Regions from separate parts of the Priestia sp. YIM B13552 genome, predicted to be linked through region 1. Evidence: riboswitches for the same ligand, from Rfam matches in the RefSeq annotation. Region 1 holds a riboswitch; the other holds the start of a gene.

The links. Region 1 has a riboswitch for preQ1 ahead of ACFX40_RS24385 (QueT transporter family protein). Riboswitches for the same ligand answer to the same signal wherever they lie in the genome.
Region 2: it holds a riboswitch for preQ1, as region 1 does, so the genes downstream of both, queC (7-cyano-7-deazaguanine synthase QueC) here and ACFX40_RS24385 (QueT transporter family protein) in region 1, are expected to answer to the same signal.

The regions. Positions count from the first base shown of each region.
Region 1 is NZ_JBHZOU010000009.1:14,553-29,310, reverse strand. Features, by position in the region: gene ACFX40_RS24395 (hypothetical protein) at 1-65, opposite strand, end outside; gene ACFX40_RS24390 (hypothetical protein) at 130-579, opposite strand; gene ACFX40_RS24385 (QueT transporter family protein) at 1,017-1,505, opposite strand; PreQ1 riboswitch class I at 1,515-1,559, opposite strand; gene ACFX40_RS24380 (Lrp/AsnC family transcriptional regulator) at 1,756-2,166, shown strand; gene ACFX40_RS24375 (YitT family protein) at 2,548-3,414, shown strand; gene ACFX40_RS24370 (hypothetical protein) at 3,763-3,981, shown strand; gene ACFX40_RS24365 (5-deoxy-glucuronate isomerase) at 4,238-5,026, opposite strand; gene ACFX40_RS24360 (LacI family DNA-binding transcriptional regulator) at 5,160-6,185, opposite strand; gene iolE (myo-inosose-2 dehydratase) at 6,246-7,142, opposite strand; gene iolD (3D-(3,5/4)-trihydroxycyclohexane-1,2-dione acylhydrolase (decyclizing)) at 7,226-9,160, opposite strand; gene ACFX40_RS24345 (CoA-acylating methylmalonate-semialdehyde dehydrogenase) at 9,273-10,730, opposite strand; gene iolC (5-dehydro-2-deoxygluconokinase) at 10,816-11,823, opposite strand; gene iolG (inositol 2-dehydrogenase) at 11,900-12,922, opposite strand; gene ACFX40_RS24330 (MFS transporter) at 13,352-14,632, shown strand; gene ACFX40_RS24325 (LacI family DNA-binding transcriptional regulator) at 14,696-14,758, opposite strand, start outside.
Region 2 is NZ_JBHZOU010000001.1:479,260-494,017, reverse strand. Features, by position in the region: gene ACFX40_RS02510 (Ger(x)C family spore germination protein) at 1-1,145, shown strand, start outside; gene ACFX40_RS02505 (hypothetical protein) at 1,157-1,393, shown strand; gene ACFX40_RS02500 (GerAB/ArcD/ProY family transporter) at 1,420-2,541, shown strand; PreQ1 riboswitch class I at 2,612-2,655, shown strand; gene queC (7-cyano-7-deazaguanine synthase QueC) at 2,886-3,551, shown strand; gene queD (6-carboxytetrahydropterin synthase QueD) at 3,551-3,991, shown strand; gene queE (7-carboxy-7-deazaguanine synthase QueE) at 3,984-4,715, shown strand; gene queF (preQ(1) synthase) at 4,814-5,311, shown strand; gene ACFX40_RS02475 (NAD(P)H-binding protein) at 5,380-6,081, shown strand; gene ACFX40_RS02470 (hypothetical protein) at 6,115-6,354, opposite strand; gene ACFX40_RS02465 (YkvS family protein) at 6,671-6,856, opposite strand; gene ACFX40_RS02460 (patatin-like phospholipase family protein) at 7,164-8,009, shown strand; gene ACFX40_RS02455 (hypothetical protein) at 8,027-8,221, shown strand; gene ACFX40_RS02450 (hypothetical protein) at 8,369-8,695, shown strand; gene ACFX40_RS02445 (cell wall hydrolase) at 9,008-9,733, shown strand; gene ACFX40_RS02440 (YueI family protein) at 9,758-10,117, opposite strand; gene ACFX40_RS02435 (hypothetical protein) at 10,793-11,080, shown strand; gene ACFX40_RS02430 (NCS2 family permease) at 11,311-12,609, shown strand; gene ACFX40_RS02425 (cytochrome-c oxidase) at 12,785-13,159, shown strand; gene ACFX40_RS02420 (hypothetical protein) at 13,364-13,627, shown strand; gene ACFX40_RS02415 (hypothetical protein) at 13,676-13,882, shown strand; gene ACFX40_RS02410 (HAD family hydrolase) at 13,940-14,737, opposite strand.

The DNA of each region.
Region 1 (14,758 bases):
CTAAAAACAACGGGTGTTCCCCATAAAATAAAAAAGCTAATCAATCTATCCGTGTCTACACTCACTGTTCATTCACCGCCTTTATCAATCCCTTACGCTCAGTTCCACCATTTAACAAATAGTTATATATTATTCTTGCTTCAAGGATCCTCCAAAAGAAAATTGATGGTAATCATCAAGCTTATTCCAATACCCTATGCACTTTACGTCAGGCTCATCAATAGCTAACGCTTCTTTATTAGTTCCTTTATAAGGAAGAAATGCCGTTAACTTCACCTTTTGTTTTGGCTTGATATTTAATTTATTTCCTTCTGCTAACACCTTAAATTTATTATCAGAATAACCGTTTTTCATTTTTAAAGGATAGGATAAAAATACATTATTTTGTTTGATGGTCAAATCGCTCTTGTTTACTAATTCCATTTCATATGAAATTCCTTGCTTCATTTTTTGTTCTTTGATTACGTTAATACTTATCTTTTCTAGTTCTCTTAAAGGAAGGTTGTCCTCTTCTTTTGAACACCCGGCAAATAAGATGGCTAGAGCTAATAAAACAAGAATTCCTAACTTTCTATTCAAAAAACAATCCCCTCTCTAGTAATAAAGGTTATTTTACAACTATAACTCAAAAAAGTTATTTAATGGTAAAAAAACACAATTAAAAAAGCAAACCTTCATCGGTCTGCTTTTTTAATTGCTACGCATAGGTAATGTGTTGTTGTGCGAAAAACTTTTCGATAAGGAGTTTGCCAACTATATGTATATCGTAACAAAAGAAAAAAGAATGCGCTGTGAGATTTGTCACTCCTTCTTTCAAAACAATCTAACCGGATACTTCCTATTGCCTTACGCAAAAAGAGCAGATCGCAAACGCGACCTGCTCTTTTCACATGCTAGATATGGGTAATTTGTCCATGCGTGAAAAGCTCTTCAATAATAAGGGGTTTATCACTACACTTATAGAATAACAAAGAAAAAAAGATGGGGCTGTGAGATTTATCACAGCCCCATCTTTTTTATCCAACTAGCTTATTAAATTGTACACGTTTATTAATTGCAGCCATAATGGGTGCTCCAACAAGCATAACAATGAACTCACCAACGGCCGTTGTTAACCATGTAAAGAAAAATGGTAAATCAAATGCCAAGTGCAGTTCAAACGCAATAATAAACATCGTGAACGTAAATACAAGTGTATTAACAAGCATACGAGCCCACATATTTTTAATGTAGCGCATAGAAAAAATGGTAATGAGTAATGATAGCACGGATTGTCCTACCCCAAACACCAGATCATAAGCGACCATTGGTGAAAAAAACAAATTCGTCAGAAATACTCCTAGCACAATGCCGTACACGTACTTTTTATTAAACACAATTAAGTGATTGAACATTTCCGATATACGAAATTGGATATTGGTGAAGCCAAACGGCTGGATTAACATGCTGACAGCAATATACATAGCAGCTAAAAGACCGTTGACGCAAAGTGTTCTTATATTCATCTTACTATTCTCTCCTTAGTTTTTTAACGTGGGATGGTTACGAACCACGTAAACACTCAAAGAATCATACAGCAAGCTTAAGCTTTCGTCAAACTAGCTGTTTACAAACTACTGCTGCTTTCTATATCTTGCATATTGACTGCTCTTTTTTCTTACTTTCCTTTAGTATAAAATAGAAGACGTATCAGTATACATAGGTGACATCAAGTAGTTAACCCTTTTGATTTGAAATACGAAAGGATTTGTAGCGATGTTAGATAATACAGATAAACGCATACTCGAAGAGCTATCAAAAAATGGACGTATGAAGATGAAAGAATTAGGAGAAAAAGTGCATTTAACCGGACAAGCCACTTCTGCTAGAGTATTAAAGTTAGAAGATGAAGGCATTATCAAAGGCTATACAATTAACATTGATGAACGAACACTCGGCTACACCATCCATGCATTTTTAAATATCTATACGCAGAGCATTCATCATCACCCCTACCTTACATTTTTAGAAAGTCAGCAGGAGCACGTTATCAACAACTTTAAAATCAGCGGCGATGGCTGCTACTTACTAGAATGCAAATTTCATTCAAATGAAGAACTAAATGATTTTTTGACAGAGCTAAATCAGCATGTGAATTACAAACTTTCAATCGTCATTAACAAATAAATTTTTTAAAAAATAAAGGTATATTAATTTATGAAAATGGTAATCCTAATAACGTATTCCCCCTATTCCAATAAATTTGAAAATCCTTTGCACCATCGCAAAGGATTCTTTTTTTATGTAGGAAACCGCCTTCTATTTTTTGAAAAGTTGAACATCTCTCACAGCGTTGACATAGCGGTCAGAGGTTTATATAATCGGTGACATCGAAGCATAGAAAAGCCGGATTAAGACCTATACACGTATCGTAATTCTTCGTCTTAGAAGTTGATCAGTTTTATAACTAGACAATTTCTAAGACGTTTTTTATTTTATCATTTGTGAAACACTAGTAAAAACAAGATTCCACATGAAAATATCCTAATAATCAAGGAGGTTTGCATATTGAAAACAATCTATAAAGACATTATCTTAATTATTGTTGGAGCACTTTTAGTTGCTGCATCCATTGATTTTTTCGTCATTCCAAATAAATTAGGTGACGGAAGTACGGTTGGTATTGCCCTTGTTTTATATTATTTATTTCATATCCCTACAAGTATCAGCACATTTCTTGTAAACCTTATATTTATTGCCTTAGCCTATAAATTTCTAACCAAAAAAACGATTCTTTATACGATTCTAGGAGCCGTCATGACATCTGTTTTCCTCGGTCTAGTCAGCTATATTCCTTTTCACGTTCACGACATGATTTTAGGAATTGTATTCGGCGCCTTACTAATGGGAACAGGACTGGCGCTCATTTTTATAGCGGATGGATCGACTGGTGGAACAACTCTTTTAGCTTATTTATTAAACTACACAAAAGGCTATAATATTTCTAAAAGCATGTTCTACATGGACAGTGTCATTATTTTAGCATCAGTTTTCGCTATTGGCGTCAATAACATGCTCTATACTTTTATATTCGTCTATCTTTGTGCCAAAATCGTAGATGTCGTTATCGAAGGTTTCCACAACAAAAAAGCAATGACGATTATGTCCGATCAATACAAAGACATAGCGCAAGTCATCACCAGTGAATTTGGAAATGCAGCCACCATCTTTTACGGATACGGCTACTACGCCAACAAAGATAAACGTATTATTTACGTTGTTATTAAAAAGAACGAGCTATTAAAAATTAAAAAGAAAATCCAGCAAATTGACCCGAATTCTTTTATTGTCATCCACGAAGTAAAAGAAGTTGTCGGCGGGAAATTTGGATTTATCGGTAATTCGCCTCATGAAACAAAAGCCGCTGCTAAATAAAAAATCCACCTCTTGGTGGATTTTTTTATGAAAAAACCGTTAAGAAAAATGAAAAGATACCTGCTAAAAAGTAAACCGACCCTAATGCAATTGCTCCTGTAACGACCGTAAATACACTTAATCCGATAGCCACCTTCATTTTCATCCACATCCCTTTTTAGATTAGTAGTATAAGTATGTCCAAGAATAGAAGATTTATAACTATGCCATCCTATTTATTTCATATATCGATGCAACAATTGTCTATTCAATGTGTTCTAAAACCACCCCTGGCGACATAATGTATAGGAAGGATTTCATATACACATCTTTGTATCACACATATCATATGAAAATAGGTGAGATAAAATGGTGGCTGTCCACTTTTTTGAAAACAGAAAACTTCTATTAAGCCAGCTGAGGGAAAACATTCCTTCTACGGGTGATGATTTAAAGATTAAAGGACGAAAAGGAACCGTCGTGCTTGTGAATGACATCGATGAAAAAAATGTTCACGTGGAAGTTGCTTTAGAAAAAGTAGTGAAAAAGAACTTAGCATTAGATAACGCTAAAAAGAAAAGGAGATAAGCGGCTTACGCTTATCTCCTTTTCTTTTTAATTTATATACGAGTCGTCTGTATCTTTTGCTTCAGTTTCCCAAAAAAAAGAGACTCCTAAAAAGGAATCTGCAGCAAAGAGCGATATCATCGCCTGAATATTAATACAAGCTATATTTTAACATATAAAAACATATTTTACAAAAATAAACTATTATTTTACGCATAATTATTTTTTATTCGAGGTTTTTCAACATTTGAAACCTATTTCGTATAGAGATCTTTATTTATTTTTCAGGCCAAATTTTTGCATCTGGCTCTAATAACCACTTATGCTCTTCTTCCATAATACGGTCTGTCCACGGATTATTGTCGAGATGGCGAATCATCCAGCAGAAGTACATCGCATAGCCGGGAGCCGTTGCTTGAGGATGATCCAATTCACCAGGAATTGTAATAAAACTATTATCAACTACACGATACGCATCTTCTCCAACCATTGCGCAGCCAAATCCTTGTGGCTTGTCAAAACGATAGTAATACACTTCGGGCTGGTCATGATGATGAGGCGGATAACTCGACCATCTTCCTGGATAAGAAATAACTTCTCCAATAACAAGGTTAGAGTAAGGAGCGTTATTGTAGTCAAAAATTGTTCGGATTACACGCTGAGCAGTACCTTCCCATACTCCTTCACCAGCCACTGTGTTTTGACAATCTTCGGGCGTGTATAATTTTGATGAAAATTCTTTTTCATTATCCGTTTTTTGAACTAGTACTTCACTATCGGCAAGCCCGGTAATTTTGACCTCCACATTTTTTGAAACGTGCAAACACCAAGGCTCTTCTTCAAATAGGGACTGGCGCTGAAGTTCTTTCGAATGGCCTTCCCACTCCAGCTTTACCTTTCCTTCTAGTAAAAGAATAGCCGTTTCACTGCTGCTGTCTAGTAAAGTTTCCTGTTTTCCTTGGGACATTTTATAAATCCCAATATCCATCAGCATATCTTTGTGCTGACCGGTCATTTCTGTAAGTACGTTGTATCCTTTATTTAATTCACCTAATTTACCTAACATCCTTGAATTCCTCCTTTATGTAGTAGCGCGATAAGAATTTACTAATTACTCATTTTTCTTCATAGACTCTCTAAATTCTTTTAAATATGTGACTATGAGGATTTTTTATTAACGGCAATATTCTTGATTGTGTTCAATTATTTATAGATGCTGTGGCTTCCCTTTGTAACGGAGCCGTTGATTTCCGAACAATCAATTTTGGCTCAAGAAGCAAATGTTCTTTATGCATCGCTGGATATTTCATTTCTCTAACCAGCAAATCCACTACGTTTACGGCCATTTCTTTTGTCGGCTGTGCTACTGTCGTCAACATGGGCGTAATGGTAGTAGAAAGAACCGTATTATCAAAGCCAATCACTGATAAGTCTTGCGGTACATCAATTTTGAATTCTTTTGCAGCTTGGATAACTCCGATAGCCAGTAAATCGTTACAAGCAAAAATAGCCGTCACTTTCTCCTTCATTGAAAAAATTTGCTTAGCACTTTCATATCCTTTTTGAATACTTGCTTCGGTCGTAATAACGTGCTGAGGCGGCACGATGATTCCATTTTGTTGCATAGCCTCTCGAAAAGCATCTAAACGGGCGTGATTGCTTTTTGCATTTTCTGTAATAATCGCAATTTTTTTATGATGCAAAGACAGCAAATAATCAGTCGCTAAATAGCTCCCTTTGTAGTCATCCACTGTCACTGTATTAACGGATATGTGAGGAATTTCTGAAGCAATAACGCTAATCGGTATATCTTGCTTAAGCATATTTTTTAAAAGATTAGCATTGCGAAAAGCAGAAGCTACAATTAAACCGTCGATTTTCTGACGTATTAACAGCGATAGATACTTTTTCTCTTTTTCCGCATCGTTATCGGTATTGCACATTACAACATGGAAACCTCGCTCATGACTCCGGTCTTCTATGCTTCTTGCCAAATCGGCAAAAAAAGGGTTGGAGATGTCAGGTACGAGAAGCCCAATCGTTTTAGTGGGTTTTCCTGTTAAAGCAGATGCTACGACGCTTGGATGGTAATTCAACTGCGCCATAACCTCAATTACTCTTTGTCTTGTTCTTTCACTAATATGACCGGTTTGATTGATGACTTTTGATACCGTAGAAATTGATACACCTGCTTCTTCAGCCACACTATAAATGGTTGGCTTCATTTCCTCTCCTCCTTTCCTTTCATAAACACATAAAAGGCGTAAAATCTTTTACAATGGAAATTAAAGACCGCTTTTTTCTTTAATAAAGTTTCTTGCTTTTAACGCATATTCAAAAGGATTAGCAAGGGCTGGATCCTGTTCTGCTTCTACGACAAACCATCCGTTATAATCCGAAGTGGCAAGCGTAGTGAATACTTCATCAAATTCAATAGCTCCGTCACCTGGAACAGTAAAGGCTCCTTCTTTTACCGCTTGCAAGAAACTTAGGTCTTGTTCTTTGACTCGATCAACTACTTCTTGACGAATATCCTTTAAATGAACATGCTTAATACGGTGCAGATATTTTTTTAAGATATAAAGAGGTTCTTCTCCTGAAAAGACAAGATGACCGGTATCAAATAGCAGAGAAACAAGCTCCGGATTGGTAAGCCCCATTAGCTGATCAATTTCTTCTGTTGTTTGTACACCTGTTCCCATATGGTGATGATAGACAATATGCATATCTTTTTCTCGTGCCAGTTTCCCAAGATGGTGCAGGCCTTCTGCAAGTCTGCTCCACTCTGTTGGCGTGAACACAGGCTTTTCTTTAAATAAAGGAACATCCATCAGCCCCTGAATGCTGTGTCCTTGTTCAGACACAACAATTACTTTTGCTCCCATTTCGTATAAAAAATCGCGATGTTCAATAAATGGCGTTACCGTTTCTTCCAGCGGCTTTGTTGTTAAAAATGTACTGAACCACGCACTTGCAATTTCCAAATTCCGAAGCGATAATGCCTTTTTTAAGATTGAAACATTTCGCGGATATTTGTTTCCGACCTCACTTCCTCTAAAACCGGTTAAAGCCATCTCACTGATACACTGCTCGAATGTATTTTCAGCTCCCAGCTCAGGCATATCATCATTTGTCCAAGCAATTGGAGCAATCCCCAGTTTGACCGTATTTTCCTTGAACATCTCTTCCTCTCCCTTATATGAAATTAAAACCTTTTTATATTTATCGAATGTTTCTCTTCAACAACCTCATTTTCTCCTGCTCCTTAATAAACTCTTGCCATTTCAAGGTTTTTCACTTTATCTTCATAAGCTTCCTGTACATGCTGATTTTTAGATACCTCTGCTACTCCTACATGCCACCATGATTCATAACCGTTCGTCATAGTTTTTGGCAGCACTTTAATATCAATTAGCGTAGAAATCTCTTGTTTTTGTGCATCTTCTATCGCCATTTTTAATTCTTCAAGAGAACTTACGCGATACGTTTTTACACCGTAGCCTGCGGCGCTGGCTGCAAAATCAATTTTCATCACGTTTCCGTTTAGTTTTCCTGTTTCATCGTTTCGATAACGAAACTCTGTGCCAAAGCTCCCCATACCGTTTGACATTTGAAGATTATTAATGCACCCGAAGCCTGAGTTATCAAACAGTAAAATGTTTATCTTTTTTCTTTCTTGAAGGCTTGTAATAAGCTCTGAATGAAGCATTTGATAGCTTCCATCTCCAACCATCGCATACACTTCCTTAGCTGGTTCTGCCAGCTTAACTCCAAGTGCGCCTGATACTTCATATCCCATACATGAATATCCATATTCCATATGATAGGTATTAGGTTTAATAGACTTCCACATTCTCTGTAAGTCGCCTGGAAGACTTCCTGCTGCACCAACAATGACGGAGTTGTCATCAAGGAGCTTATTCACCTCTCCAATTACTTCGGTTTGCGTTAATTGAGTACCAAGTGATTCTACATATTCAGCTAAGCTTTCATCTAAATGACCTTGTATTTCCGGAACAAAATCTGCACCAGTAAAACGTATGCTATGCAGACGCTCTAATTCTGTTTCCCATGCGTCTTTAGCATTTGCAATTTCTGTTGTATAACCAGACTGATAGCCAATTGATTTTAGCTCTTTCATAAGAGCAAGCAACCCTTCTTTTGCATCAGCTACAAGTTTCACAGCATCAAGTTTATTTGCATGAAATTCAGACGTGTTAATGGTAAGAAATTGCACGTTGGGATGTTGAAAAAGCTGTTTAGATGCTGTTGTAAAATCAGTAAATCGAGTGCCTACTCCAATTACTAAATCTGCTGCTTTAGCGATTGTATTAGCAGCTGAGTTCCCTGTTACACCTATTCCGCCTAGATTGTAGCGATAGTCACTTTCAACGGCACTTTTCCCTGCTTGAGTTTCTCCAAATGGAATATGGAACTCACTAGCAAATTGCTTTAACTCTTTTGCAGCTTCTGAATACCGAACGCCTCCTCCGCAAATGATGATTGGCTTTTTCTTTGTTTTCATTAATTGAATTGCATCTGCTAGACTGTCCCTAGTCGGAAGGCGGCGCTCAATGCGGTGAACGCGCTTTTGGAAGAAATAAGCTGGAAAATCCCATGCTTCTCCCTGCACATCTTGAGGCAAACAAATAGTTACAGCTCCCGTATCTGCAGGATTCGTTAACACACGTATCGCATTAATCATAGCTGTCATCAATTGTTCAGGGCGGCTTATGCGATCCCAGTACTTACTCACTGGTCGAAAAGCATCGTTTGTAGAAATAGATAAATCATATGACTGTTCAATTTGCTGCAAAACGGGATCCGGCTGTCTAGTTGCAAATACATCACCAGGAAGCAGCAAAATTGGAATATTATTAGCTGAAGCAGTGGCTGCCGTTGTAACCATATTTGCTGAACCTGGCCCCACTGAAGATGTGCAAGCCATAATTTGCTTTCGATGTTTTTGTTTTGCAAAAGCCATCGCTGCATTGGCCATTCCTTGTTCATTACGTCCCTGATATACATCTAGATTTCCTGGATCTTCTTCCAAAGCTTGCCCAAGACCTACCACATTTCCGTGCCCGAAAATTGTAAAAACCCCTTTAATAAACTGATGCTGCTTTCCATCAAATTCAACATACTGCTGATTTAAAAACTTCACTAATGCTTGTGCCGTCGTCATTCTAACTGTTTCCATGCTTCTTTCTCCCTTCTAGTACTAGATTCTGATTTTAAAAAAGGAAGCATAAGGAATATCTTTAATTCCTGATACTTCCTTTTAAAATGAGATGCGATTTTTAATGAATTACTTACCAGCGCGTTGTTACCATTTTCTTTCTTGTATAAAACTCCACGCCGTCCGTACCGTTTGCATGAAGATCACCATAAAAAGAATCTTTCCAGCCAGAGAATGGGAAGAATGCCATAGGTGCCGGTACCCCTACATTTACTCCTAACATACCAGATTCAATATTTTCACGGAACTCACGTACACTTGCGCCGCTATCTGTATAAATACAAGCACCGTTTGCAAATCGAGAGTTATTAGCTACTTCAATAGCTTCTTCTAATGTTTTCACACGTACAATGGACAGCACAGGTGCAAAAATTTCATCTTCCCAAATTTTCATTTCTTGCGTAACATGATCAAAAATCGTTGGTCCGACAAAGTAGCCATTGCCATTTACTGCTGCATCTGTGCGACCGTCACGAATAAGCTTTGCTCCTTCTTGCACGCCTGATTCAATATAGCTGAGCGTACGCTCTTTATGATTTTCACGAATAACTGGTCCTAAGAAGACATTTTCTTCTAAGCCGTCGCCAATTACAATATCATTTGCTTCCTCTACTAATCTTTCAATTAGCTGATCCGCAATTTCTTCTTGTACAGTAACAACAGATGCTGCCATACAACGTTCACCTGCTGAACCAAAAGCGGCTCCGATAATTTGTTTTGTTGCTACGTTCAAATCTGCATCCTTTAATACAATTGAATGGTTTTTAGCACCGGCTAAAGCTTGAACACGCTTTAAGTTTTCCGTACCTTTTTTGTACACGTACTCAGCTACAGGCTGGGAACCTACAAACGAAATAGCTTTCACTAACTTATGTTCAAGAAGACCGTTTACCACATCATGCGCGCCGTTTACAATGTTTAATACACCTTTTGGCAAACCAGCTTCTTCAAATAATTCTACTAATCTTGCAGCTAAAAGCGGCGTACGCTCAGAAGGCTTTAACACAAATGTATTGCCGCAAGCGATTGCAAGCGGGAACATCCAGCAGGGAACCATCATTGGGAAATTAAACGGCGTAATTCCCCCAATTACACCAATTGGGTAGCGGTACATGCCAGACTCAATGTCTGTTGCAATATCAGGAAGCTGTTTCCCCATCATTAACGTAGGAGCACCCGCCGCAAATTCTACACATTCAATACCACGCTGCACTTCGCCTCGCGCTTCGTTAAAGCTTTTTCCGTTTTCAACCGTCACTAACTTTGCTAATTCATCCCAGTTATCTACTAATAGCTGCTGATACTTGAATAAAATTCGTGCACGTTTAGGCACAGCTGTTTTTGCCCACCCTTTGAACGCTTCATTTGCTGCTTGCACCGCTTGATCTACGTCTTCTTTTGTAGAAAGAGGTACCTGTGCGATTAATTCACCTGTCGCTGGGTTATACATAGGTTCCGTTTTTGATGTAGCTGATTCAATCCATTGTCCACCAATATAGTTTTTCACTGTTTTTACTGCTGTCTGTGTCATAGAATATCTCTCCCTTTATCTAATTTTAATAAGTTGCTATTCCTTTAATCTCTCAAGCAATCTCTCAAGATTTTTCCTTTGTTTATTAAGCTTCCTGCAAAACTTCCGTTGCTGTCTCCATAAAGTTGAAGAGCTCACCGCTTGTCGGCATAGCATCTGAACAGCTGTGTTTTGAAATGACAATCGAAGCGGAGGCACCCCCCAATCGCATTGCCTGTGGAATTTCCAGCCCTTGCATCAATCCGTAAATAAAGGCTGAAGCATAGGAATCACCAGCGCCAAACGTTTTCAGAACTTTTGTTTTAAATATTCCTCCGCGGTGAGACTTACCATCTCTTGTATAGGCAATAGACCCTTCTCCACCGTGCTTAATCACGACGATTTGAGCATGGTGAGAAAACCAGCGCTCTGCTGTTACTTGATCATTAGATTCTTTATAATTTAAAAGTTTTTCCATCATGTCAAACTCTTCTCGCGTACCAATAATTACATCTGATTTTTCAGCGGCTAAATTAAAATAGACTGCCGTTTCAGCTTCCGATTCCCATGTATATGGACGATAGTCGATATCAAAAAACACTACAACTTCATGCTTGCGTGCGTGTTCTAGTGCTAAAAACACTGCTTCACGAGAAGGACTTTGCGCAAGAGCCGTTCCAGATATTAAAAGTGCCTTTGACTGTTTGATATATTCTTCGGATACTTCTGTAGGACTTAGCTTTAAATCCGCTACGTTATCACGATACATTAAGATGCTGCAATCTGTAGGGCTCTTGATTTCTGTAAAAGCAAGCCCCGTTACGGCCCCCGTTTTATCAACAACAATGCTATCTGTATTAATCTTATTTTTTTGCAGATAATCCGTAATGAAGCGTCCCATTTGATCATCTGATACTTTTCCGATAAAACCGGTTTTTAAGCCTAGCCTTGCTGCTCCAATCGCAATATTAGCCGGAGAGCCTCCTACATATTTAGTAAATGTTTTAGTCTCTTCCATTGGACGCTGTGTTTCATTTGCATTTAAATCAATGCATAAACGGCCAACAGCGATGAAATCTAACCCACGATTTTCTTTAAAAACAAGCGGATTCATCTTTATTCCTCCTTAGTTAAGCGCTTTCCTAAAAGGGTAGAAAGACCAACTTCTTTCATCCCCACGTTTACCGTCATTAATTCACTGCGTATTTTTTATGTTCAATCTTCACTGGCTGCCCGGATAGTAAAGATTCTTTTGCTGCTTTAGCAATTCGTTCTGCTTGTAACCCATCGTTCCCTGTACAAATAACGCTTTGTTTTTCCATAATTGCTCTTGCAAACTGTGTCACTTCTGCTATGTACGCTTGTGTATAGCGCTCAAGAAAGAAATACAGCGGCTTCTCTTTGACTACACTTTCGCCTGTTGATATTTCTACTGTAGTAGGACGGCAATTGTCAGCAGCAGCTGCACCTTTTTTACCAAAAACTTCAAGGCGCTGATCGTAACCGTAGACAGCTTGACGACTGTTATCGATTACACCTAAAGCTCCATTTGCAAATTTTAATGATACAATTGCCGTATCTATATCCCCTGCTTCTTCAATAGCAGGATCGATGAGCGTCGTGCCGTAAGCCGATACTTCAATTACTTCACTGTCCATTACATAACGAGCCATATCAAAATCATGAATCATCATATCCATGAACAATCCTCCTGAAGCGCGAACGTATTCCGGACTCGGAGGCTGAGGATCTCTGGAGGTGATTTTTAAAATGTGCGGTTGTCCTACTTCTCCTTGTTGTACAAGATCATGCACTTTTTTAAAGTTGGGATCAAAGCGTCGGTTAAAGCCAACTTGAAGCTGCACTCCATGTTCTTTTACTACTTCTAACGCTTCGATTGTTTCTTCTACCGAAAAACTAACGGGCTTTTCACAGAAAATATGCTTTTTCGCTCGAGCTGCTTCTTTAATAATCGATGCGTGCGTATTCGTTGGCGAACAAATGAAAACGGCATCAATTTCTGAATCAGCTAATAAATCTTGATAATTTGTTGTTAACGTCGAAATTTCTTTACTTGCAGCCCATTCATGTAAATGGTCTACTACCACATCTGAAACCGCTTTAATTTTTATTTGCGGCATTAATTTTAAATTATCAACGTGTAATTTCCCTATGCGTCCAGCACCAATTATTCCAATTGTAAGAATCCCCATCTTATTTTCCCCTTTAATTAAAAGTTAAGAAAACATTCGCTCAAACCTCTATATAGGTTAAGCGCTTTCCTGATTCCAATTATACATAACGTTTTCTGAAATGCAAACAATTTTTATAGATTTTTTAGAATATTTGTTTTTTAACAATCTAAATACATACTATAAAAAACTATTTTTATTTTTTATCTATTTATCGATGAAACATAAAGAAATTCTCTATATTTAAGTATTTTTATCATGAATTCAGTGATTATTTCCTTACATACTAATATTTTTATGATTAAAATAATTTAATTGAAAATTATATATATTTAAAATTTTAATTGACGTTCAAAAAATGTAAGCGTATACTTTTTATCAAATAGATTAAGCGCTTAACCAAATTAGTTTGATGTTTTACACAAAATAATCGATCTGGTGGTGTGGAAAATGAATGAATTTATTTCCAGAAAAACGGCTTTAGACAGGATTGGGATCCCTTCTCATTTAACGTGGGGATACATAGGTATTATTGTTTTTATGATTGGCGATGGTTTAGAACAAGGATGGTTATCTCCTTATCTTGTAGAACGAGGTTTAACCATTGAACATGCTGCTTTACTGTTTACTGTTTACGGCATTACGGTCTCAGTTTCTTCCTGGTTCTCCGGCGTACTGGTTCAGCTGTGGGGTCCTAGAAAAGCAATGGCATTCGGCTTGATATCCTTTATTATTGGTTCCATTGGATTTATAGGCTTAGGACTTCATATTATGAATTACACAATTATACTAATTTGTTATGCTCTTAGAGGATTTGGTTACCCTTTATTTGCTTACTCATTCTTGGTCTGGGTGTCTTATCGCACGCCCCAGGAAATGCTTTCAAAAGCAGTAGGCTGGTTTTGGTTTGTCTTCCAGCTCGGATTAAGCGTAATCGGAGCCTTTTACTCAAGTTATATGGTTCCAAAAATTGGCGAAATCGCTACCTTATGGAGTGGTTTACTTTTTGTTTTGATCGGTGGAATCTTTTCGATTATTATGAATAAAGACAAGTTTACCGTACAAAAAGTAAACGATAATAAAACAAAAGAATTAATGAAAGGGATTACAATTGCATTTGAGAACCCTAAAGTAGGGATCGGCGGCATCGTAAAGATTATTAACTCTGCTGCTCAATTTGGATTTGTTGTTTTCTTGCCAACATATATGATGAAACATGATTTTACGATGAGTGAATGGTTGCAAATCTGGGGTACATTGTTTTTTGTGAATATGGCTTTTAATATTATTTTTGGTATTGTTGGAGATAAGTTTGGCTGGGTAAATACCATCAAATGGTTTGGCGGAGTTGGATGCGGAATTGTAACACTTGCTCTCTACTATGTACCGCAATTCGTCGGACATAATTATTGGGTAATGATGATTGTCGCATGCTGTTACGGTGCAACACTAGCAGGTTATGTTCCTCTTACAGCGTTAGTGCCTTCTTTAGCTCCGGAGAATAAGGGAGCTGCAATGTCTGTGTTGAACTTAGGATCTGGACTTTCTGCTTTTGTAGGTCCTTTAATTGTAACCGTTTTTATTGGTCTTTTGGGCACGGGCGGCGTAATTTGGATCTTTGCTTGCTTGTACTTCTTTGGTGCTTTTCTAACTGGTTTCCTTACGATTCCAACAGAGACAACTATTAAAGGCGAAACAATAAACGAAGTCAAAAGTCCGGTCTCTCTATAAATATGCTTAAGAAGAAAAAGCTGCAGGTGTCTCAACACCTGCAGCTTTTTTACCTTCTCTATTTTATAACTTTTTTACGGACGCACGTTCTACTAGTTCGGGAATAATCGTTACTCGCTGTTTCGC
Region 2 (14,758 bases), on a different contig from region 1:
GCAGTCGAGAGTTGAATGAGCTAGCCATTACGGTTGCCGTCGGAATTGATAAAGCAGAAGATGGCATCATTGTAACAGTTCAGCTGATTAACCCTGGTGATATTCAGGCCAAAACCCCTACAAACGGGCCTTCTGTTACCACATTTTCTATTAAGGCTTCGTCTGTAATGGAGGGGTTAAGAAAAATAACGACAAAATCTCCGCGGAAAATTTATCTTTCTCATTTACGAATGCTAGTGCTTAGCGAAAGCATGGCGGAAGACGGTATTGCTGAAGTGCTTGATTTCTTTGCTCGGGATCATGAAGTGCGTACCGATTATTTTGTTGTTGTGGCTAAAAACACGAAAGCATCGAGCGTTTTGAACGTATTAACAACAATCGAAAAAATACCAGCTAACCATATGTTTGCTTCATTAGACGTGTCACAGCGTATTTGGGCACCTACTAGAGGAGTAAAGTTAAATGAACTGATCAGTAACTTAACCAGCGAGGGAAAGCAGGCGGTGTTATCGGGAGTATTGGTCAAAGGCGACGTGAAAAAGGCAGGAGATATGTCGAGCATTTCCCGGACTAATCTGTCCACCCTGCTCAATTTTAAAGGATTAGGTGTCTTTCAAAATGATAAGCTGATCGGCTGGTTCAATGAAGACGAAAGTAAAGGATATAACTATATTACAGGAAATGTAAAAAGTACGTTAATTGTTATTCCATGCGAAGGAAAAGAAAAACAGCACGATATCATCGGAGTAGAAATGCTTCGAACGAACGTGAAGGTAACGGCTTCTATGAAAAACCATAAGCCTCATATTCACGTGGATTTAAAAGGTGAAGCAAACGTGGCAGATGTAGAGTGTCAAGTAAACTTACAGGACCCAGCTGTAATCAATATGCTCGAACGAAAAACAGCAGCGGACGTAAAAGAAAAAATGAATGACGCAGTGGAAAAAGCTCAAAAAGATTATAAAAGTGATATCTTCGGTTTTGGAGAAACGTTTTACAGACAAGATGTAAAGAGATGGTACAAAATGAAAAGAGACTGGAACAGAATTTACGCAGAGGATTTAACCGTCGATTTAGATGCAAAAGTTCAAATCCGTCGCTTAGGCACGTTAAATAACTCATATATGAAGCAAATGAAGCATTAAGGAGAAAGAAAATGGAGGGATTTATCGCCTTACTTGTACTGCTTGCTTATTTGACTAAAAAAATAATGATCAACTTCCGAAAGGAAAAGTATTATCGTGAGATAGTCGTCTACCTTTGTCTTATAGGTTTGGGTCTATTCTTTTGGGGAGCGATTACACTCCGTAAAGAAGTTCCTACGCCTCTGTACTTTTTAGAGGCACTAATTAAGCCTCTTACTAGAACCGTTCATCATTTGTTATTCACGTGAGCAAGCATGTAGGAGAGAAGGTGTGTATGATGCAAATAAAAGAATTTATTAGTCCGAAACAATTTCTTTTTCTCATTTATGTTTTTTGTATCGGAAGCGCCATCTTGGCAGTTCCCGCTACATTATTAGAGACGAATAGACAAAATGCGTGGTTTTGCGGTGTGCTTGCTATTGGCTTTGCACTTTTAATCGTTGCGGTGCTTTTATGGCTGATTCAGCGTTACCCTCAGCAAACATTCATTCAAATAGCTAAAAAGGCGCTAGGTCCTTATGCAGGAACGTGTATTTCTCTTATTTACATTTTCTTTATGTTCATTCAGTCTACGTTTTCGCTTCGAGATATCAGTACATTCATGACGACTCAAATTGTCCCTGAAACTCTGCCTACGTGGATTCATGCTCTTGTTCTTTTAGCTGTTATATACGGAGGGTATCTAGGTATTGAAGTGGTAGCAAGAACCGCGGAAATCTTTTTGCCTTGGATTGTGGTCCCCTTTTTATTGTTAATTGTTTTAAATATTCCTCAGATGAAAATTGATCGTCTTTATCCTTTTTTTGAATTTAGCATGGATGATTTAGTATTAGGGAGCACTTATTTTTTAGGAAACCCGTTTATGGAATTGGTTTTTATTCTAATGATTACGCCTCATATAAAAGATGGAAAAAAGGTAAAAAGAATGTTTGTTATCGGCACTGTCGCATCGGGCTTGACGATTACGATTGCAGTTGCGGCTTGTATATTAGCTCTTGGCGCGAATATTGCATCGATGCACAGCTACCCAGTTTATTTATTAGGAAAAATGATTTCGTTAGGTGCAACGATTCAGCATGTTGAAGTATTAGTAGCTATTATTTGGATGTTATCTATCTTTTTTAAAGTTGTTATTGTGTTCTATGCTATTCAGTTAAGTATCGTCCAATTGTGTAATTTACGGGTGCGCAATTTTTTAAGCTTTCCTTTAGGTCTAATTATTACAGGCGTGGCGTATTACATTATTCCTAATACAGCTTACTTCAATTATTTTGAAAAATATTACTGGCCGTTTTATTTATTTGTACTAAGCGTCTGTTTTCCGGTGTTATTTATTGCGCTTTCTTATATAAAGAAACATAAGGCAGCTAAAGGCGATAGAAGCCAACAAACATAGCATTATTCATACGCATGTGGTATAATACGATGACAATTCAAGAAGAAACGCCGTACACGTTTGTATATGTACGGGAGAGGTTCGAAAACTCCCTCTATAAAAAACTAAGATCATCGTTGATGACAAAAGACACGGTTTTAGTGTGTCTTCTTTCACGTGCTTTTCTATCAACGCGTCTTTTTGACGTGTATGCTGGCGAGGACGTGTATCTTAGTTGCTTTTTAGGGAGATTGCTGGAAAAGAGCAGTCTCTTTTTTGTGTTATAAAATTAGTCACAAAGGGAACGAACGGTTCAATAAAGTTTCTTCTTCTTTTGATTTCAATCAAAAAGGAGACGAACAATAATGATGAAAAATGAAAAAGCTATTGTTGTATTTAGCGGAGGTCAAGATAGTACAACATGTCTATTTTGGGCTTTGAAAAACTTTAAAGAAGTAGAAACGGTTACTTTTCAATACGGTCAGCGTCATAGTCAAGAGATAGAGGTAGCAAAAGCTATCGCAGCTGATTTAGGTGTGAAGCATACCGTACTAGATATGTCACTTTTAAATCAATTAGCACCAAATGCCTTAACGCGAGATGACATTGAGATCGAGCAAAAAGAAGGAGAGTTGCCTACAACGTTTGTGGACGGCCGCAATCTGTTATTTTTATCATTTGCAGCCGTACTGGCTAAAAACAGCGGAGGCCGTCATATCGTAACAGGCGTTTGCGAAACTGATTTTTCAGGATATCCAGACTGTCGAGACGTATTTGTGAAATCGTTAAACGTCACGCTTAATTTATCAATGGACTTTGAATTTGTGATTCATACGCCGCTTATGTGGATTGATAAAGCAGAAACGTGGGCGTTAGCCGATGAGCTAGGGGCGCTTGAGTATGTGCGTGAAAAAACATTAACGTGCTACAACGGTATTGTTGCTGACGGGTGCGGCGAATGTCCCGCATGTCAATTGCGAAAACGCGGGTTAGATCAATACCTGCAAACAAAAGAAGGAGGAGAGAAATAATGCTGCAACAAATGTATCCTCAAGTATTTCATGACTATGAATATGAACTGAACAAAGATATGCAGTTTGCTGCGGCACATTTTGTTCCTCACACAGAAGCAGGTAAATGCCGTCAAGTCCATGGACATACGTATTTTGTAAATCTAACTGTTGCCGGAGATACATTAGACGAAGCGGGCTTTTTAGTAAACTTTGCGCTATTGAAAAAAATTGTTTCTGGTCAATTTGATCATACATTATTGAACGATCATTCTATCTTTAACGAAGAAAATCCAAATGATTTTCCTACAACTGAAGTTGTTGCCCGTAAAATTTATGAGTTGGTTCAAGAATATCTAGACACACTACCAAATAAGCCTTCTTGCGTACAAGTATTCGTGCGGGAAACGCCGACAAGTTACGTAGTTTACCGCCCAAAGAAGGTGAAAAAACGTGGCTAATACAATTCCAGTACTTGAAATATTCGGACCAACGATTCAAGGGGAAGGAATGGTTGTAGGACGTAAGACGATGTTTGTTCGTACCGCAGGCTGTGATTATTCCTGCAGCTGGTGTGATTCAGCTTTTACGTGGGATGGATCAGCTAAAAACGATATTCGTCAGCTAACAGCAGAACAAATTTGGACGGAGCTAAAAGAAATTGGAGGAGATTGCTTTGATCACGTCACCATTTCTGGAGGAAACCCTGCGCTTATCAAGGCGATTGGTTCACTTGTAGAGCTTTTGCACAGTCAAGGGGTAAAAGCAGCTCTTGAAACACAGGGAAGCCGTTATCAGGATTGGTTCCTAAAGATCGATGATTTAACGATTTCTCCTAAGCCTCCAAGTTCATTAATGAAAACAAATTTCTCCGTATTAGACGATATTATAGAGACATTACTAAAGGAAAAACGCATGGCGCATATAAGCATAAAAGTCGTTGTATTTAATGATGAGGACTTTGAGTATGCAGCGTCTGTTCATGAACGTTATCCTGAGGTTCCATTTTTTGTTCAAGTAGGCAACGAGGACTTAACGACAATCGATAATGCGTCGTTAACACAAGAATTGCTTAAAAAGTATGAGTGGTTAATCGATAAGGCAGTGGCAGCTAAAAACATGAACGATGTAAGAGTTCTGCCGCAGGTTCACGCCCTTGTGTGGGGAAATAAACGAGGCGTGTAAGCGCATAGCAAAAAATTTACAAAGAAAAATAAAAACAGATATATACAAAATAAAAAAACGCTGTTAGAATGACAATCGTAGAAAGAGAGGAAATGCAAATGAGCGGTCGAAAAGATGAAGAATTAGAAGGTGTATCACTCCTTGGAAATCAAGGAACAAACTATTTGTTTGAATATGCACCAGAGATTCTAGAAGCATTTGATAACAAACATCCAAATCGTGATTATTTTGTGAAATTCAACTGTCCGGAATTTACGAGCTTATGTCCAAAAACAGGTCAGCCGGATTTCGCAACCATTTATATTAGTTACATTCCAGATGAAAAAATGGTAGAAAGCAAGTCGTTAAAGCTTTATTTGTTCAGCTTCCGTAACCATGGAGATTTCCATGAAGACTGTATGAACATTATTATGAATGACTTAATTAAACTGATGAATCCAAGATATATTGAAGTATGGGGAAAATTCACACCACGCGGCGGGATTTCAATTGATCCATATACAAACTATGGCCGTCCCGGTACGAAATATGAAGAAATGGCTAATTATCGCCTGATGAATCATGATTTATACCCAGAAACAATTGATAATCGTTAATTCGAACAAACAGGTTGTGTATGCAACCTGTTTTCCATTGCAAAAACAACAGGTGAGAAGGTGAAAGAATGTCACAGAGATCAGCATTAGTATTAGGTGCAAGCGGACTTGTTGGTCAAGAACTTTTAAAAATGTTATTAAGCAACAGCTTATATAACCATGTGACAGTGTTTGTTCGAAAAAAGCTACCAATCGAACACACAAAGCTACGTCAGCTTGAAATTGATTTTTCAGAGCTTGATAAGCACGAAGAATGCTTTGCAGTTGATGATGTATATTGCTGTTTAGGCACGACAATGAAAAAAGCAAAAACAAAAGCGAAATTCATTAAAGTGGACTACGAATTTCCTTTAAAAGCGGCTAAATGTGCAGAAAAATATCGCTGCAAAAACTTTTTAACGATCACAGCAATTGGTGCTGATCTTCGTTCGCCATTCTTTTACAGTAAAGTAAAGGGGCAAGTAGAAGAAGATATCGCAAGCTTGTATATCCGTTCTACTCACTTTTTCCGCCCATCGTTATTATTAGGGAAGCGTCAAGAGTTTCGCCTATTTGAAAAGATTGGGGGATACACGTTAAAGTCGTGTTCATTTTGCCTTGTAGGAAAGTGGAGAAAGTATCGTCCAATTAAAGCGTATAACGTAGCCAAATCGATGATGAAAGCTGCTCTTGAAGATAAATGTGGCGTTCATGTACATGAAAGCCAAGACATTTATACAGGTGAATGCTATTATTCGTTTACCAACGGCAAGCGAGTATTATCAAAATAAAGAAAAGCCTCTTCATAAGAAGGGGCTTTTTTTCTATCTTCCGTCACCATCCGCATCTCCATCTCCACCGCTATCTCCATCTCCATCACCATCATGATCGTGGTTAGAAGCAGATTCACTCCAGCTTGTGTAGGAGTTAGAATCTTCTTCGGCATAATTCATGGGTTCAACGGATGTTTTTTTATTTGAAGTTTGTTTGCGTTTAAAAACGAACTGCACGATGAAAAAAAGAATGACAATAAGAGCAACGATAAACAATACAGTATCAAACATGCTAGTAATTCCTTTCAGTAAGAAGATAGTAGTAGCTTGTTCTTATTGTCACACGAAAATAAGCCCCTTTCAAGAAAAAATGGGGCCTGTTTTTGTTTCTTTAAGGAAACTTTTTTTATCTCAGCCATATATTATTGTATAAAGAAACATTTTAGAAAAGAGGGAGTACAGTGAAAAAAAGTTCGAAGGATGTTAAGGTGCAACAGTATATTTACCTCATGTATAAGCTGGGGATTATTACAGAAGAACAAAAGAATCAATTCTTTCAAAACCAATAAAAAAGCAACCGCTTTTGCTTTCCGGCTGCTTTTTTCCTTTACATAGCTGGATTAATGATGATGTAGTTTTTGTGGTTGACAACAGTTCGCTGTTCTAAGTCTAAATCGCGGTAGTTTGTCATGTAAGTCAAATCTACAATCACGGAGTTTTCATTTACTTTTTCAACAATGCCCTGTAAGCCATTTTTAAATTCTATCAAGTTTCCTACCTCTGCTATTTTCATGATTTATCGCTCCTTTGTTTTAAATTAGTTCATTATAAATTTTTTAAATAATTTTAATTTTAAAAATAGTAAAACTAGTTAGCGTTTTCTTTTTTACAATTTTGCCTTAAAACTGGGAATTAGTAAAGAGTTTTTTGAAAAAATATAAAATAAAATTGAAAAAATAAGTAAAATGTGCTGAGAAATAAAAGGAATTGGTAGCTTTAATGAAAGAGAGAAGCAGGACAGTTCCATCTTTGTGCATCTTTCGTTATAATAAACGAGGTATAATCTTGTCATAAATTATAAGAATTAGAAGGTGTAGAAATTGAAAGATACTGGACTCGTGCTCGAAGGAGGCGGTATGAGAGGCCTTTATACAACTGGAGTTTTAGATTACTTTATGGAAAGAAATCTGTACCTTCCGTATGTAATTGGCGTTTCAGCCGGCGCTTGTCATGCCACTTCTTATTTATCTAGACAAATAGGAAGAAGTCGCAAAGCTAATTTAGATTTTTTAGAAGATCCTCGCTACTTGTCGTGGAAAAATTATTTTAAAACAAAAGAGATATTTGGAATGGATTTCGTTTTTGATGAAATTCCTAATCAGCTTCTTCCATTTGACTTTGAGGCATTTGCTGAGCGTACAGAGAAGCTTGTAGTAGGAGCAACGGACTGTGTGACTGGAGAACCCGTTTATTTTGATGAGTATGACCGGGACATTTTGACAGCGGTTCGCGCTTCTAGTTCCCTTCCATTTTTAGCACCTGTCGTTACATATAAAGGAAAAGAGCTGTTAGACGGAGGAATCAGTGATCCGATTCCAATCAAAAAAGCAGTGCAGGATGGATATAGAAAAAATATTGTTGTGCTAACGCGAAACGAAGGATATCGAAAAAAGAAATCAAATATGCTTTGGTTATTGAAGCGCAAATATCGTCATTATGATGGGCTGACTCGTGCGCTTGAGAACCGCTATAAATTGTATAATGAAACATTGTCATATATTGAAGAACAGGAAAGACAGGGGAATATCTTTGTGATTCGTCCGCAAACCCCTCTTGTAGTAGGGCGAATTGAGAAGAATCGTGAGCGTCTCGACGCTCTTTACAACCAAGGATATAAAGAAGCTGAAGCTCAATTTGCATCTCTGCAAAATTGGCTGAACAGTTAAAAGCGAGGTGAAACTGAATGGATGAACAAACAGCCATAAACATGTTGAATGAGTTAAGTGAAGGAAAAGTAACCGAAATTAAAGTTAAAAAAGAAGACTTTCTTGCTTTTCGTCCTTTTTTAGTAAATCGCCCTGATTTCAAACATTTTCGTGGAATAGCTGGACGCGGTGGGGATTTTACCTATACGTATCTAGAAATTCCTAGGAGCTAAACGAAATGATGGCATTATTTGATTATGCCTTATATAATGGATGTATGAGCCTGTACAGTAGAGAATATACTGTTACAAGTGCTTGTGCGTTTATTTAGTAACGTACGGTAAGAGCGAATAAACGTGTTTAGTTATAGGAGGGATATTATGGATGAGTTTCGAAAAAGTACAGCACCTTTTTATTTTGCAGATCATATATGGAAAGATAAAAATGGAATGACGACTTATGGGATGCTGTTAACGAACCGGCCCGAAGATGACGGGGACTATGACCTCCATTCGTTATTAGAAGAAGCATATGTAGATCATAAAAAAATTCTAATTACTACTGTTTACGACAACAGTGAACAGCAGTTGACCGGATACGTGATACATTTATCAGATGATCAAGACGTCTTTACGTTTATGGATGATACGGGTGCTAAGCTAGTGATTGATTTCTATGATGTTGTAGAAATTGAGATCGAAGATTAAAAAGAGCTGAATGTTGATTACAACATTCAGCTCTTTTGTGTAAAAGTAGATGAATTTAAATGTTTATCATAAGAATTATAAGGGAAAAACAAATGAAGAAATTTCTGATTAAACTGAAATAAACCGGGAAAATATACCTGTATTTCAGAAAAATTACCGTGATTATGACAAAAAACAAGGTACAATGTCATAATTGTGTTCCGAACGTAATTTTGTTCATCAAACTTAAAGAAATGTAATTAAATCGTTCGGTGAAACCCCTATATAGCTATGATAGAGTAATACCATACGAAATTTCAGGAGGTATTACCTATGAAACATAGTTATATGAAATCAATGGTAGTAGCTTGTTTAGCTACTCTTTCATTTATAGGTTTTAATGCAACAGCTACGGCTGCAACTAATTATAAAGTAGTCAAAGGCGATAGTCTTTGGAAGTTAGGTAAAAGATATAGTGTAACAATTGACGATATTAAAAAATTAAACAATCGTCAAGGAGATATGATTTATATTGGTGAAACATTAGCGATTCCGAGTAAGACAAAAGTGCTGGCTGCTGAAACAACGGAACCTTCAACGGCAGCACCGGCTAATACAGCCAAGTCAGAACCAAAACCGGAACCGAAACCAGAAGCGAAACCGACGGAACAGCAAACACCTGCAGTTTCGATTTCAGCAAGTGAAAAAGATTTATTAGCGCGCTTAGTAGAAGCTGAAGCAAAAGGCGAATCATATGAAGGAAAAGTAGGGGTAGCAACAGTGGTGTTAAACCGTGTAGATTCTCCGAAGTTTCCAGATACGGTAACAGGAGTTATTAAACAAGTTGTCGGAAAAGCATACGCTTTTTCACCGGTCCAAAACGGATCAATTAACAAACCTGCTTCAGAAGATTCGAAAAAAGCAGTAGAGCAAGCATTGACTAGAAAAGATCGTTTAGACGATTCCATTTACTTTTATAATCCAAAAACAGCTACCGATAACTGGATTCGTTCACGTGCTGTAATTAAAACAATTGATCATCATGTATTTGCTAAATAAAAAAGAGCCGTTATGGCTCTTTTTTTAGTCTAAAAAAATATCTCGTTCCAAACTGCCTTCAGAACCTGTTAAAACCAGACCAATATCGGTATCAGCTTCTAAGTTCTGAACGATAGTAAAAGGCACTTTATGTTCGTTAGCCGCTTGAATATAGGGGGAGAGGTATGAGTAAGACAAGGAGCCATTTAAAAACAAATGACCGTCTTTCACTTTTTTTAAAAGAGGCTTTATTTTTACTGCATCTTTTTTCATGACTTGCCCTTTTTTTAGCGCAAGTTCAATATTCTCACGTAGAGCAGTTAAGAAATATCTTCTTTCGTCTCTTTTTGTTTCCTTTGCTCCGTACATTCCTCGTTCTAAGTATTCTTCTAGTTGATCAGACATTGCGTCACTTCCTTTCGTTATAAACTATAAACGATTATGGCTATAAGTAAAAGGGAGAGGAAAAAAGGAAAATCACTGTGCTATATCACCTGTTTTTTTGCTGAGTACAAAGAAAAACAAAAAATGTGTTGAAATTTAGCCTAAAATATTGTTTAATGTAAATAGATAGAAAATCCTATCGGTTTTTTATTAAAGGTTTGTAAGCGATTACAGATATACATACATAGCAGCGTTTGGGGAGACGCTCCTATGATTTTATGTTCAAAGCGCATTGTATAAAAAGGGGATTATATAGCTTTAGGGCATATACGGTCAAGCAAAGGGTCAGATAAATTAATAAAAAATCGCTATGTATTTTCGTAAGAAGAACGGTCAACATTTTTGTTGAGCGTTCTTTTTATGCGTTCATATTATGTTTATTCCTTATTGCAGCAGGTGCTGGAAATTACAAAGGTCCATTCCTCGTTTCATCTCTCTTATTTTACATAAGTTACATGTAGTATGTTTCAAAGCCTTAAAAAATATATGTCTCTACGCTTGTTTAATCCTAACGAGGTGGTAGAAAAGGAATATTTTTTAAGAAATCACAAAAAAAGAGGCGATCGCCTATGCAAGAGGTAGGTGAATAACATATGTAATAAAGAGAATGAAATATAATTTGAGGAGGCATGTATCATGCAAGAATTTGATATTAATGACATAAGAAGACCATTCGGTGGTTTTGGAGGCTTTGGTCGTCCAGGATTCGGTTTCGGTCGCCCGGGTTTTGGTTTCGGTCGTCCTGGTTTTGGCTTCGGCCGTCCGGGGTTCGGCTTTGGCTTTGGTCGCCCGTGGGGTTGGGGCTTTGGAGCTCCATTTCTTGGAGGATTAGTTCTTGGAAGTGCATTAGGAGGTCCAGGTTATTACGGTTATCCAGCACCATATTATCCGCCGTACCCACCATATTATCCTTATTATTATTAAAACAATGAGCGCTGATAAAGCGCTCTTTTATTATGTCCAGTCCAAGGTGTATATAGAATGAATGCAAGACGTTACGTTTAGAAAATGATAACAGTTTTAAATAAGGAATGAACGCTTAAGCTAAAGGAGACAAGTTTTCCTTGCAACAATTGTTGATTTTGCTATAATAACTTCGGTGGCATTTTTGGCCACTGGGTGGGCGAGGGATAGATGAAAAGAAGGAAATTAGATTGAACGCATTATTTGAAAAGTTGTTTCGTTTAAACGACCACCAAACAACTGTTGGAAAAGAAAGTTTAGCTGGGGTCATTTCATTTCTTTCCATCGTGTATATTATTGCTGTTAATTCAACCATTTTGTCTGATGCCGGTATTCCGCTGGAAGCAGGAATATTCGCAACAGTAGCTTCGGCTTTTGTAGGCTGTGTTATTATGGCTTTTTGGGCAAATGCGCCTCTTATTCTGGTGCCAGGTATGGGGATTAATGCATTGTTTACGTATACGATGGTTCAATCAATGGGGTTATCTTGGCAAGAAGGGTTATTAGCAGTAGTGATATCAGGCTTTCTTTTTATAGCATTAGCTTTTTCACGACTGTCTGCCAAAATTGTCTCTTCGATTCCGCATTCGCTAAAAGAAGCGATAACAGTCGGTGTTGGCTTATTTTTAACATTTATCGGTTTGCAAAAAGGGAAGCTTGTAGTTCCAAGCGAAAACACTTTTGTAGCACTTGGAGACTTGTCAGATCCGTTTGTGATCAGTACGCTATTGACGTTAATTATCACAATCGTACTGTTTATCCGAAATGTGAAAGGTAACTTTTTGTTAAGCATGATTGCCGGATCAGTCCTTGCCTTCTTACTTGGTGTAAGAAGCGGTGCAGAAAAAGGACAGTCCGCTGGGAGCGTGAACGACTTCTTTAGCAGCTTTGGCACATTGTCTTTTGGAGCTATTGGAGACGTTGCGTTTTGGGCAGCTGTCTTTTCATTAACAATGGTATTGATTTTTGAAAATATCGGTTTGCTGCATGGTCAGCTAGGTATGATGAATCAAGATGGCAAATTTCCGCGGGCCTTTCAAGCAACAGCCGCCTCAGCTTTGCTAAGCGGCGTGTTTGGAACAAGTCCAACGGTGTCTTCTGTAGAAGGAGCATCTGGTATTGCAGCAGGAGGGCGAACGGGTTTAACATCGCTGATTACAGGAGTTTTATTTTTAAGTTCACTTCTGTTTATTCCATTTATCAAGCTGGTTCCAGATAGTGCTATTGCACCTATTCTCATTGTTATTGGAGCATTGATGATTCAAAATATCAAAAACATCAATTTACAGGACTTAACAGAAGGTTTCCCTGCATTTTTAATTATTGCGCTTATTCCTCTTACGTACAGCATTGCTGATGGAATTGCATTTGGGTTCATTGCGTATCCACTGCTTAAATTATTTCTTGGTAAAATGCGTGAAGTATCGATGTTTATGTATGTAAGCGCGCTGTTGTTTTTCTTGAATTTTGTGCTGCATTATATTGCTTAAAATAGACAGCTGAGTATTTTTGCTCAGCTGTTTTTTATGTTTGCGGTAAAGAATCCTCTTTTTAGATATCATACTCCGTATTTCGTGTCCTTTAGCTAATCTGCCGCTTCTAAAATGACGTTTCCTGCGTAAAGTAGTACAGAAGTCGGAGGGGAATATAAGGGGGGAGAAAATGATGGGAATTAAATTAATTAAAATATCAGCCGTTTATTTTGGAATTGGCATCATATTGGGGTATTATATGTCAATTGTTCACAGCTACGCTTTGACACCTGTTCACGTGCACATCAATTTATTAGGATGGACATCGCTTACGTTAGCGGGACTTATTTATTATTTATTTCCTGCGTTTAGCGAAAGTAAATTAGCCAAACTGCACGTATGGTTGCATAATATAGGATTACCGGTCATGATGATTGGTTTATTTTTCATGATCGTACTAGAAAACCAAGCTTTTACACCCGTAGTGGCAGCAGGAGCAACACTTACGGCTATTGGCGTTTTAATTTTCGTATATCACATCCTTAAAAATTTGAAATCTGAACAATAAACGAAGAAGGTCGGTGACGCTGGCTGCTAATTTCAAAAGGAAAAAGAACCAGCTATAGCGAATATACATGTAAACAAGGTGAAAGAGTGATTTACATAAAGGTGTGCTAGGCATCTTTATAAGGAGGGGTAAGCTGCAGGGATTTCTAGCTCTTATAAAAGCCAATAAAAGGGCTGATTATAAGTTTCTTGCGGCGGAGATACTATGGGAGAACATCAACAATTAGTGCGTGTTAGGGAGCTAGCAAATGAAATTATTCGACTTCGTCTTCAAGACCGTACGACTTATGACGAATTAGAGTTGCAAAATAATGTAGAGTTGTTGTCTCGTTCTGTGGTTGACTTAGTAAACATTATGTTAGCCGAAGATGTGGATTCGTCTACGTCTTTAAAAGCTACAGCTTCTAAAATGAAAATGGTGTATAATAACATGCATCAAGCTGAGAAAAAAGATTATTTGCATTTCTAATTGCTAGGCTCCTTTTCGCCACAAACGAAATGGAGGTGTACGAGGCAGATGCTATCGTCACTAACGACTTCTGAAGCTATTGTAGCATCCGTTCTTGCACTGGTTGTCATTGCCGTTTCCATTATCTTTTTTGCCACTCTTATTATGGTTGTTGTTCGACGAGAAAGAATCAGCAGCTTAGTTAATCACGGAGAGCATGCAGATGGAAAGCAAAAAAGCTTAGGTGAATTTTTTCGTTCTTTACGGAAAAAATAACTACCGTTTTCTTATTAAATAGATAAAAGCGGTCAATTTAAACGTTGACCGCTTTTTTTAGATGGTTTGCTTATTTTTTTCTAAAACAATACCCGCTGCTTCACTAACAGATGACACAACAGCAGAGGCATGACGCTGAACAGCTTCAGGAGCTGTAGCCATAGCGAAACTGTTGGGCGTTAATTGAAACATAGGAATATCATTAAATGAATCCCCCACACATGCAATTTCCTCTGGTTTTAGCTGAAGATGATTTAATAAAATTTCAATGGCATTTCCTTTGCTGATATGTTTAGGCATAATATCCAAACACTGCTTGGCAGAAATATATGTATCAATATAATCACCAAACTCTTCGTTCACTTCTTTTTGCAGAGCTACCATTTCATCATGATCTCCAAGAACCGTGATTTTAGATGGAGAAAGAGCGTGACCAAATGAATCCGTCATTTTAATTTGTTCTTCGATAGGGAAAAACATGTGAGTTTCAATCGCTTCAATAATTTCATTTCGCTGCTCTACATAATTCGTGTCGTTTGAACAGACAAGCGTAATACGGTTAGGATCTATCGTTTTTTTATAAAGTTGAGCCGCTAAATCATCTTCAAACACTTTTCCATGAAGTTCTTGATTTTCTTTAGTCCACACAAATCCTCCGTTTTGGCTTATGCGATGAAATGTATTATTAATATCAGTAGAAATCTTTAAAATTTCCGCATCCATTCGTCCCGAAGCAAGACAAACCTCTACTCCTTGGCGCTGAAGTTCACTAAGTGCGTCTGCATTATGCTGTTCTACGTATTTTTCTTCGTGTAAAAGAGTGCCATCTAAGTCGCTTACAAATAACTTAATCATTTCTTGAAAATTCCTTTCCCT